3 regions of the Sinorhizobium sojae CCBAU 05684 genome follow, and region 3 is predicted to be linked to each of the others. Evidence: riboswitches for the same ligand, from Rfam matches in the RefSeq annotation. Region 3 holds a riboswitch; each other region holds the start of a gene.
The links. Region 3 has a riboswitch for cobalamin ahead of bluB (5,6-dimethylbenzimidazole synthase). Riboswitches for the same ligand answer to the same signal wherever they lie in the genome.
Positions count from the first base shown of each region.

Region 1 (3,268 bases), on a different replicon from region 3:
GACCACGAAGACGTCGGCGATCGGCGCGTTGGAGATCCACATCTTCGAGCCCCGCAGGCGATAGCCGCCCTCGATCTTCTCGGCGCGTGTTTTCATCGAACCCGGATCGGATCCGGCATCCGGCTCGGTGAGTCCGAAGCAGCCGATCAACTCGCCCGAGACGAGGCCGGGCAGGTATTTGTCGCGCTGTTCTTCGGAGCCATAGGCGTAGATGGGGTAAATCACCAGCGACGACTGCACGCTCATCATGGAGCGGTAGCCCGAATCGACGCGCTCCACCTCGCGCGCCACGAGACCATAGGAAACGTAATTGGCGCCGGCCGCGCCATATTTTTCCGGCAGGGTCACGCCGAGAAGACCCGCCTGGCCCATCAGCCGGAAGAGGCCCGGATCGGTCTTTTCCTCAAGATAGGCCTCCTCTACGCGCGGCAGCAGTTCTGCTTGCGCGAAGGCGCTGGCCGCATCGCGGATCATGCGTTCGTCCTCGGCAAGCTGGTCGTCCAGGAGAAGGGGATCGTCCCATACGAAGGCGCTGCCTTGGGGTGACTGCATGGCGGGGGCAGTGGACGGGTTTGTGGTCACGGATTCTCTCCCGATAATCTCGAAACGGCCCCGATAATCTCGAAACGGCAAGCCGATTTCCTATGTAGATACCGATTGTTGCCGGGCGTAAAAAGCCGTATTTAGGCGTAATATCATTCATAGAGTGCATAGGTGGAGATGCGCCCGCGCCGGTTCCTTCCCTCGATAAGCCTTTTGTCCGCTTTTGAGGCCGTCCTGAAGACCGGCTCGACGGCGGCGGCTGCGCGCGACCTCAATCTGACGCAGAGCGCGGTGAGCCGCCTTGTCCAGAATCTGGAGCAGCAGCTCGGCCGCCAGCTTTTCGAGCGTCACCGGCAGAAGCTCATCCCCACGCAAGCCGCCCACGCCTATGGCCGGGATGTGACCCGCGCGCTCGATCTCATTCAGCGCGGCAGCATGGAAGTTGCCGCAAATCCGGGCGGCGGCACGCTGTCGCTGGCGATCCTGCCGGCCTTCGGCACGCGATGGCTGGCGCCGCGGCTCGGCACGTTCCTGGTCAAGCATCCCGGCATCACGATCAATCTAGCAACGCGCCTCAAGCGCTTCAACTTTGCCGTCGAAGGCTTCGATGCCGCCATTCATTTCGGCGCCGAGGATTGGCACGACGCCGGCCATATGAAGCTATTCGAGGAACGACTGACCGCCTGCATTTCGCCGGCACTGCTCAACGACCATCCGATCACCGGTGTCGATGACATGTCCGGGCTGCCGCTTCTGCAGCTGGAGACACGGCCGAATGCCTGGCTGATCTGGTTTGCCGCCCATGGCGCGGAACCAACAAGCGTGACCGGAATGCTCTTCGACCAGTTCGCCACCATGACTCAGGCTGCGATCTCCGGGCTCGGCGTCGCTCTTCTTCCGGACTATCTGGCATATGCGGAGATCGCGGAAGGGCGCCTTGTGCCCCTCTTGAAGAGGGGCGTGCCGGGGTCCGGATCCTATTGGCTGGTCTGGCCGCAAGCGCGCGCCAATTACCCGCCGCTCGAAGCCTTCCGCACCTGGCTTGCCGAGGAACTGTCGCCGGAGGCCTCATCGGTTTCCTGACCCGCGAAGCGGGCATGGACCTCCGGTAGGGAAGCAGGGGCCCGCCCTTGACCGGCCCGGGGCAACTATCTATGGAGTCTCTCGACGGTTCCCCGACGATGAAGCGAAGGGGATTAATAGGGAACACGGTGCGGGCGACCCAGTAGGGACCAAGGCCGTGGCTGCCCCCGCAACTGTGAGCGGATTGCCGTCCATCCTCGTGGCGCCTCCAGCGCCATGCCACTGTGCCACCCGGCACGGGAAGGCAGATGGACGACAGACATCCGCAAGCCAGGAGACCTGCCGTCATGTGTTCGCTCCAATGTCCACGGGCGGGGATGCCCGGAACAGGATGTGCCATGACAAATTCTCGCGCCTGGCTGCGCCTTCCTGCCTTCGTTCCTTCCCGCTCGAGCGGCCGCTCGCTCGAAACCGCTGACTGACGCGGCGCGATCATTCCTGCCGTCCGCGCAGTGCGGCCGGTATTTTTCCAATCGGGGAGATCAACCGTGACCATCATTCCCACCATTCGTGGCAGCTTTGTTGCCGTCGCTGCGCTGGTGTCGACTCTCACCGTCGACGCTCGGGCCTCCGAAACCACCTATCCGCTGACCATTACCAATTGCGGCCGCACGGTCACTTTCCAGAAGGCGCCCGAACGCGCCGTCTCGATCGGCCAGAGCAGCACGGAGATCATGTATCTGCTCGGCCTGCAGGACCGGATGGTCGGCACCGCCGTCTGGCTCGGCCCGGTCATCGGGGGTTACGAGGAGGCGAATGCCAGGGTGGAGCGTCTCGCGGACAACGATCCGAGCTTCGAAAGCGTCGTTGCCAAGAAGCCGGACATCGTCACCGCGCAGTTCCAGTGGCACGTCGGGCCCGAAGGCACCGTCGCCAAACCGGAGCAGTTCGAGGAACTCGGCATTCCCGTCTACACCTCGCCCGCCGATTGCGTCGGCAAGGACAATACGGGTGGCGGCGATGGCGTTCGCCATGCGGTTTTCACCATGGACCTGATCTACCAGGAGATCGCTGAACTGGCGCAGATCTTCAACGTCCAGGCTCACGGCGAGGCGCTGATCGCCGAGCTGAAGTCGCGCGAGGATGCGGCGAAGCAGAAGATCGCGTCGGCGAACGGCAGGCTCTCCGCCGTGTTCTGGTTCTCGAGCGCGGAGCTCGACATCGATCCCTTTGTCGCCGGCAAGAACGGTGCTCCCGGCTACATCATGCAGGCGCTCGGCATCCGCAATGTCATCGACAGCGAAGAGGAATGGCCGACCGTCGGCTGGGAAACCATCGCCAAGTCTGGCCCGACGATCATCGTCGCGGGCAGGATGGAGCGTCGCCGTTTCCCCGCAGACGACATCGCCGTCAAGCACCAGTTCCTGAAGTCCGACCCGGTCACGAGCCTCATGCCGGCCGTCAAGGAGGGCCGTGTCGTCGAAATGGACGCCCAGGCGATGAACCCGACGATCCGGACCATCGAAGGTATCGAGGTCCTGGCCGAGGCCATTGAAAAAGCCGGCCTGACCCAGTGATCGGCTTGGTGGGCTCCCTATCGAGGACAAGCGCCACAGTGCTGGCGCTTGTCCTGTTGTTCGCGGCGCTCTGGCTGGGTGCGGCGATCGGCGAGACCGCGATCCCGATGGATGTCGTCGCCCGG
Region 1 covers NZ_CP023068.1:1,808,737-1,812,004, reverse strand. Annotated here, with positions in the region: gene SJ05684_RS26135 (acyl-CoA dehydrogenase) at 1-552, opposite strand, end outside; gene SJ05684_RS26130 (LysR family transcriptional regulator) at 721-1,626, shown strand; cobalamin riboswitch at 1,695-1,927, shown strand; partial or broken gene SJ05684_RS26125 (ABC transporter substrate-binding protein) at 2,193-3,143, shown strand; gene SJ05684_RS26120 (FecCD family ABC transporter permease) at 3,140-3,268, shown strand, end outside.
Region 1: it holds a riboswitch for cobalamin, as region 3 does, so the genes downstream of both, SJ05684_RS26125 (ABC transporter substrate-binding protein) here and bluB (5,6-dimethylbenzimidazole synthase) in region 3, are expected to answer to the same signal.

Region 2 (3,268 bases), 260 kb from region 3:
CGCAATCCGTCTCTCGCCGATGGCGCCGCCAAGCGATCACGGCCCTTGTCCGATCTCCATAAGGAACATGGCGAAAACATGCAAAACCGGCACACCGCCGCCACCTCTTACGACCTTCCCGTCAACGAAGCACCGTCAAAATCCCGCGCCGGGCTGGGCGAGATAGGCCTCCTCCGCCGAGGTCGATCTGCGCCCGACGATGGCGTTGCGATGCGGAAAGCGACCGAACTGCTCGATCACCTGGCGATGGCGAATCGCATAATCGAGATAGTTTGGCTCGCCGAGCTCGGTAAAGAGCTTCACGGCCGTCGTCTGATCGGCGAGGTTCTCGGAATGCTCGAACGGCATGTAGAAGAAGGCGCGCCATTCCGGCGGCACCGCCATGTCGGCGCTAGCGCCTATGGCAAGCTGCGCCTCGCGCAAGGCCAGGCCGTCGGTCGCAAACGCCAGCGGCGATCCGCGATACATGTTGCGCGGGAGCTGGTCGAAGAGAAGGAGCCGCAAGCCAATTGCGCGGGTTCGCCCGCCAGACGTCGTCGACATGCCTCGAAAGCGCCAGATGCGTGTCCTGGAATCGCCGCGCGCACTCGCGATCGAGTTCGGCGCTCGGAGTGAACCAGTGTTCGTAGGAAAGCTCCTCGAACCAGAATTTCAACACGTCATCCGGTGTGCAGATCGCGCTTTGGTCAGTCATTCCCACCCTTCCCCCTTCCGACGGTCGCATCGCGTCAAATAGGCGATCGCCCCCGCGATTTCCAGCCGGGCGCCAGCGCATCGGCCCGAAAATCGTACCCGATTTTCCGAAAGCTCGATGCGCAGATTCAAAGAGTTACGGTGACCTTTGCGCCTTTGAAAAGACGCGCGGCGCTGTAGCTCCACTGAATAGGCCGGCTGACCGACGGACGAACTGCGACGATGACCAGACGGCCCCCCTCACTGGAAATGCCCGGCAAGGGCTTCGGAGACGATCAGCGCCGCCGGGACGCGGGCGAGATTGCCGCCGCCGGCAGGTCTCGGGCCGCCGTCCGCATGGGCGACGGCGAAGTCGACGAGATCGTCGATATTCTCTTCCACATCGACATCGCCGAAGAGATAGGTCGCCGTGCCCGACGCCTGGAAGGCAATGGTGCAGGGCCGCGTGCAGGCGGCCATGCACACCGTGCCGGCGATCGCGAAATCATCGTCGAGCGGCTTGCCGAGCGCCGAAACGCTGCGGTTGAGCATGGCAAGCAACTGGGCGCCCGGACGGCAGGGCCCGCCTGTGAAGTGGCACTCGGTCGAAAGCGTTATCTTGTGCGCTGATTGATGCGAATTCGCCATGGCTGTTCTCCGCCGGCCCCTGCCAGCTTTACAAGCGGGGCCGCAGAGAAGATAGCGAAAATCCGGACCGACGATTGCCCGCCAGGCAGAAGCCACTTCTTTTCCATCGGAACACCCCGTCCGTTGTGGTTGATCGGTTCGATGGCAGGTCTCCTGGCTCGCGGGTCGAGGCGCCTCCACGTCTTCCCAGCCTCCCGGCCAGTGACATGTTGTAGATGCGCTTTCCGCTCACAGTTGCGGGGGCAGCCACGGGATCGGCCCCTTTCGGGCATCCTCACCGTGTTCCCTTTTCAGCCGCTGCCGGATCAAGGGCAGCAGCACCATCGCGCCCTTGGTCGCATGAGTCTGCGCGGGACGCAATGGGGGCGGGAGAAGATTTCGCTTCACGACGCCACGCGTCTTGTCGGACGCGCAAGGTCTCTGTAGCTCCTTGAATCCGCGCATCGCCCTTTCCGATATTCGGGCCGATGCGCTAATCGTCGAAGAAGGGCAGGTCGCGGTAGCGGCGGCTTACCAGGCGCAGCGAGCGATCCGGCTCGATCACGTAGGTCTCGTAGACCCGCCGCCCGAAGCGATCGATGAATTGATGGGGGACGATGCTGCCGATGGGCGACTTGGTCAGCTTCGTGCGCGGCTGGCCGCCATAGGTGATGCTGCCGGGGATCGGCTCGAGCCCATAGCCGTAGCCGCCCGCATAGGTCACCGTGCAGGCGCCCGAAAGGAGCGCCGCAACGATCAGGGGAACCGCATTTTTCAAAGCTTTGCAGGGCATCTCGCCCTCCTTCGCAAGTCAATCGTCGAAGATGTCGTAGTCTATGCGGCGGCTTGTCAGGCGCAGCGAGCGATCCGGTTCGATGATGTAGGTCTCATAGACTCGATATCCAAATCGATCGAAGAACTGGTGCGGGACGATGCTGCCGATGGGCGCCTTGGTCAGTTTCGTGCGCGGCTGGCCGCCATAGGTGATGCTGCCGGGAATCGGCTCGAGGCCGGGCCCGTAACCGACCGTGCGTGTCGCGGGCGTGCAGGCAGCGAGCGCAAGCGTCGCGTAGAAAACGGCAAGGGCAATCTTCATGCTGGTGTTCCTGGTGGCATCCGGGCGCATTTCCAAAGCGAGGAACCGTTGTCAGGCCTTCAACTGCTCCTAACATCTTATTCCTTCTTCGCAGGCGATCCAAGAAAAGGCGGGGGTCCGGCGCAGTTTCCTGGTGAAGGCGGGGCGCTTCGCCAGGAATTCCGCGATATTTCAGTTGCATCCGATGGATGCTTTAGAGGATGTAGAGGGAAACTCGCCAGGCCGTCGGACGGCGGCGCAACGAGGCTGCCCGTCCGATACCGGCCGGGTGGTGCGTTGCAAAAGGCCCATGTCCGATCAGTCGTTGCTTCAGGTACTCGCTTATGACCGCCGACCAGTTCCTCTCGTTTATCGTCATCGGCGCCATGATGGTCTTTTTCGTATGGGGTCGGCTCCGGTACGACATCGTCGCCTGCTCGGCGCTGATGCTTTCGGTGGCCGTCGGCATCGTGCCCTTTGACCATGCCTTTGACGGCTTCAGCGACGACATCGTCATCATCGTCGCCAGTGCCCTGATCGTCAGCGCCGGCGTTGCCCGTTCGGGCATCGTGGATGCGGCGATCCAGCGCTTCCTGCCGGAACTGCAGTCGGTGCGGGCGCAGCTTGCGCTTCTCGTGGTCACCGTCACCGTGCTCTCGGCCTTCATCAAGAATATCGGTGCGCTCGCGATCATGATTCCGGTCGCGTTTCAGTTTGCCCGGCGCTCGAAGGTGCAGCCCTCGGTCTTTCTGATGCCGATGGCCTTCGGCTCGCTGATCGGCGGGCTGATGACGCAGGTCGGCACGTCGCCGAACGTCGTCGTCTCGCGGATGCGTGCAGACCTCACCGGCGAAAGTTTCTCGATGTTCGATTTCACGCCGGTCGGCGCTTCGC
Region 2 covers NZ_CP023067.1:1,956,338-1,959,605, forward strand. Annotated here, with positions in the region: partial or broken gene SJ05684_RS09585 (DUF924 family protein) at 136-694, opposite strand; gene SJ05684_RS09590 (DUF1636 family protein) at 934-1,320, opposite strand; cobalamin riboswitch at 1,447-1,660, opposite strand; gene SJ05684_RS09595 (hypothetical protein) at 1,793-2,092, opposite strand; gene SJ05684_RS09600 (hypothetical protein) at 2,111-2,395, opposite strand; gene SJ05684_RS09605 (SLC13 family permease) at 2,719-3,268, shown strand, end outside.
Region 2: it holds a riboswitch for cobalamin, as region 3 does, so the genes downstream of both, SJ05684_RS09590 (DUF1636 family protein) here and bluB (5,6-dimethylbenzimidazole synthase) in region 3, are expected to answer to the same signal.

Region 3 (3,268 bases):
GGAGGCGATCGTCCATCGCGTCGAGCACCTGCTCTACATCGCGGAATACAAGCGCCGGCAGTCTGCGCCCGGCGTGAAGATCACCAAGAAGAATTTCGGCCGCGACCGGCGCTATCCCATCACCAATCGCTTCCGCGACAGGGGATAGTTCATGCGTAGTTCGGTGGAGATCTTCGACATCGCGACAGCTGAGACCCGCGTGGTCTGGCAGACGGAACGGCTGGTCGAAGCGCCGAACTGGTCGCCAGACGGGCGCTTCCTGGTCGTCAACGGCCATGGACGGCTCCATCGCATAGGGCTCGACGGGGCGCCCGATCCTGTCGAGATCGATACGGGCATTGCCCGCCAGTGCAATAACGACCACGGCATTTCGCCGGACGGAACGACGCTCGCCATCAGCGACAAGACCGAATTCGGCAAGTCGGCGATCTATCTCCTGCCGATCGAGGGCGGCACGCCGCGGCTCGTGACGCCGAAGCTTCCCTCCTATTGGCACGGTTGGTCGCCCGATGGTCGGACGCTGACCTATTGCGGTATTCGTGACCAGGTTTTCGACATCTATACGATTTCGGTCGAGGGCGGCGAGGAGCGCCGATTGACGTGGGGCGAAGGCCGCAACGACGGGCCGGATTGGTCGCCCGACGGTAAGTGGATCTATTTCAACTCCAGCCGTACGGGCCGCATGCAGATCTGGCGGATCCGGCCAGACGGCAGCGATGTCCAGCGTATCACCGACAGCCCCTATGGCGATTGGTTTCCGCATCCGTCACCCAATGGCAGGCACCTCTTGGTGCTCTCCTATGATGGCGAGGTTTTCGACCACCCGCGCGATCTCCACGTGCGGCTGCGGCTGATGGATCCGGAAGGCGGCGATGCACACGTCCTGTTCCAGCTCTTCGGCGGGCAGGGAACCATGAACGTCCCGAATTGGTCGCCGTCGGGCGATGCCTTCGCCTTCGTCCGCTATCGGCCCGAACGGTAGTGGCATGCCTTGCCTTTCGCAGGCGCCTGTGTCCATATGCGCCCCGTCAGGTGCCCGCATGCGCGGGAGAATCGGGAAGCCGGTGCAATTCCGGAACGTGCCCAACGCTGTGACGGGGACGGCCACGCCAGTCGGCTCTGAGGTTTCTTCAGAGCCTTGCCACTGAATCCAGCGATTCGGGAAGGCGGCGCGGCCGGGCGAACCGGAGTCAGAAGACCGGCCTGGCAAGATAGACCGGCCCCGCGTGGACGGCGGGAGGTTGTGCATTGTTGGGGATCGAACGATGCTGCCTGACCCGAACGGCTGCCTTGTCGCGGCCGGAGCTTTTTCAGCCGACGAGCGTGCCGCCGTCTACCGTGCGATCGAAACGCGCCGCGATGTGCGCGACGAATTTCTCCCCGAGCCGCTGCCCGAACCTCTGATCGCCCGGTTGCTTGCCGCTGCGCATAATGCCCCGTCCGTGGGCTTCATGCAGCCTTGGAACTTCGTTCTCGTGCGCGGGAATGAGACGCGGGAGAAGGCGTGGCATGCCTTTCAGCGCGCCAATGAGGAGGCCGCACGAATGTTCGCGGACGAAGCCCAGGCGAAATATCGCGCACTGAAGCTCGAAGGAATCCGCAAGGCGCCGCTCAGCATCTGCGTGACCTGCGACCGCACGCGCGGCGGCTCGGTCGTCCTCGGGCGCACGCACAATCCACAGATGGATGTCTACTCGACCGTCTGCGCGGTGCAGAATCTCTGGCTCGCCGCGCGCGCCGAGGGAGTCGGCGTCGGCTGGGTCAGCATCTTCCATGAAAGCGAGATCAAGGCGATCCTGGGCATACCGGAGCATATCGAAATCGTCGCCTGGCTATGCCTCGGTTTCGTCGACCGGCTCTATCAGCAGCCGGAACTGGCAGTAAAGGGATGGCGCCAGCGCCTCCCGCTCGAGGAACTGACATTCGAGGAAGGGTGGGGTCTTTCCGCAAGCCTGGATGTGAACCCGAAATAGCGTCTTTTTTCAGAGCGTTGTTTCCAAATTCTCGCGGTCAGTTCGCCTGCTGCGGCTGATAGCTTGGTCCCAAAGGGTTCTTGAGGTCGATCTCGCTTTCTTCCGGCGGCAGGAAGGTCGGGCCGACAATACGTACCTTGTTGCTCTTCGGGTCATAGGGGCGCTCCTTGGCGGGATTAGCGGCGGCGCTTTCAGTCGTCCCGTCAGCCGTCTTCCCCGCCCTGTCGCCCCCGATGGTCACGACAGAGGGGCTGGCTGCCGATAGACTGGTTGCGGGTGCGTTCCCGCGGTTCGTTCCGCCGGCCGCCTTCGGTGGCTTGCAGCCGCAGGCCCCGGGTGCACCGACGTCGCGCGTACGATAGGCAAAGGCCGTCGGCAGCTCGCTATAGGGCCTGCCGGTCGATGCCGAGACCATCTGATCGCTCTCCTCGGTGGCAAGCACGTGATAATAGAGTTCCGTCTCGGTCCCGGGGCACCGTGCGCGGCAGCTCTCGGCATCGCGCGGGAAATCCGCCGGTGAGGCGTTCGACGAAATAGGGAAGAAGGCGCCATCGCAGGTCCTTACGCACATGGTCCGTAAGCCACCGTTCCCGTATCCCTCCATCGGCGAGAAATCCTGGATCCCCGGCTCCTCGAAGAGCAACGGATAATTCTCGCTGTCCGGGGCCAGGTCCCGGAGGATGTTGCGATGGATGTCGGCTTCGGTCGTCGTCGCGAACTCGTCAAGCTCGTCCCAATCGTCGCCGCGCACCGGGATGCAGCCGTTGATCTCCATCGCGGCGACAATGCGCCGGCGCGCGTCTTCGCTGCCGTTCGACACCAGTTGCTGTCGATGCATCTTCAATTCCTGGAGATTGGCCTCCATTCGTGCGATCGTGTCGTCCAACTCGGCGCAGAAGGGGGTATTGTCATCGATGACTATGATGCTGCCGCGGCTGCATCCGAGCCGTCTCCGATCGTTCCGGGCGCGACGAAGCTCGATGTTCTGGCGGGAAATCGCGCCGGTGAAATCGCGCAGGTTTGCATTCGAGTTGAACGTGGTCGGCATGCCGGCGAGGCGGGCCTGAAGGCGCTCGCAGACGCTCGAGGCCGACGCCTCGTCTGCCATTGCCAATGCCAAAGGCAGAAGCGCAGACGCAAGCCACGCGAGGCCGCGGGGCGCGTTACTCGGAGATCCCGACACTTTTTTCTTCCCGCATTCCGGCGGAGCGGTCACCGAAGCAGCCGCATCCGTCTCTACAGCGCCGTGCGCCCTTACGGACGCACAAAGGACGCTGTAGTTCTTTGAACCGCGC
Region 3 covers NZ_CP023067.1:1,700,819-1,704,086, reverse strand. Annotated here, with positions in the region: gene SJ05684_RS08365 (NAD+ synthase) at 1-148, shown strand, start outside; gene SJ05684_RS08360 (TolB family protein) at 152-982, shown strand; cobalamin riboswitch at 1,014-1,221, shown strand; gene bluB (5,6-dimethylbenzimidazole synthase) at 1,266-1,973, shown strand; gene SJ05684_RS08350 (DUF2865 domain-containing protein) at 2,011-3,156, opposite strand.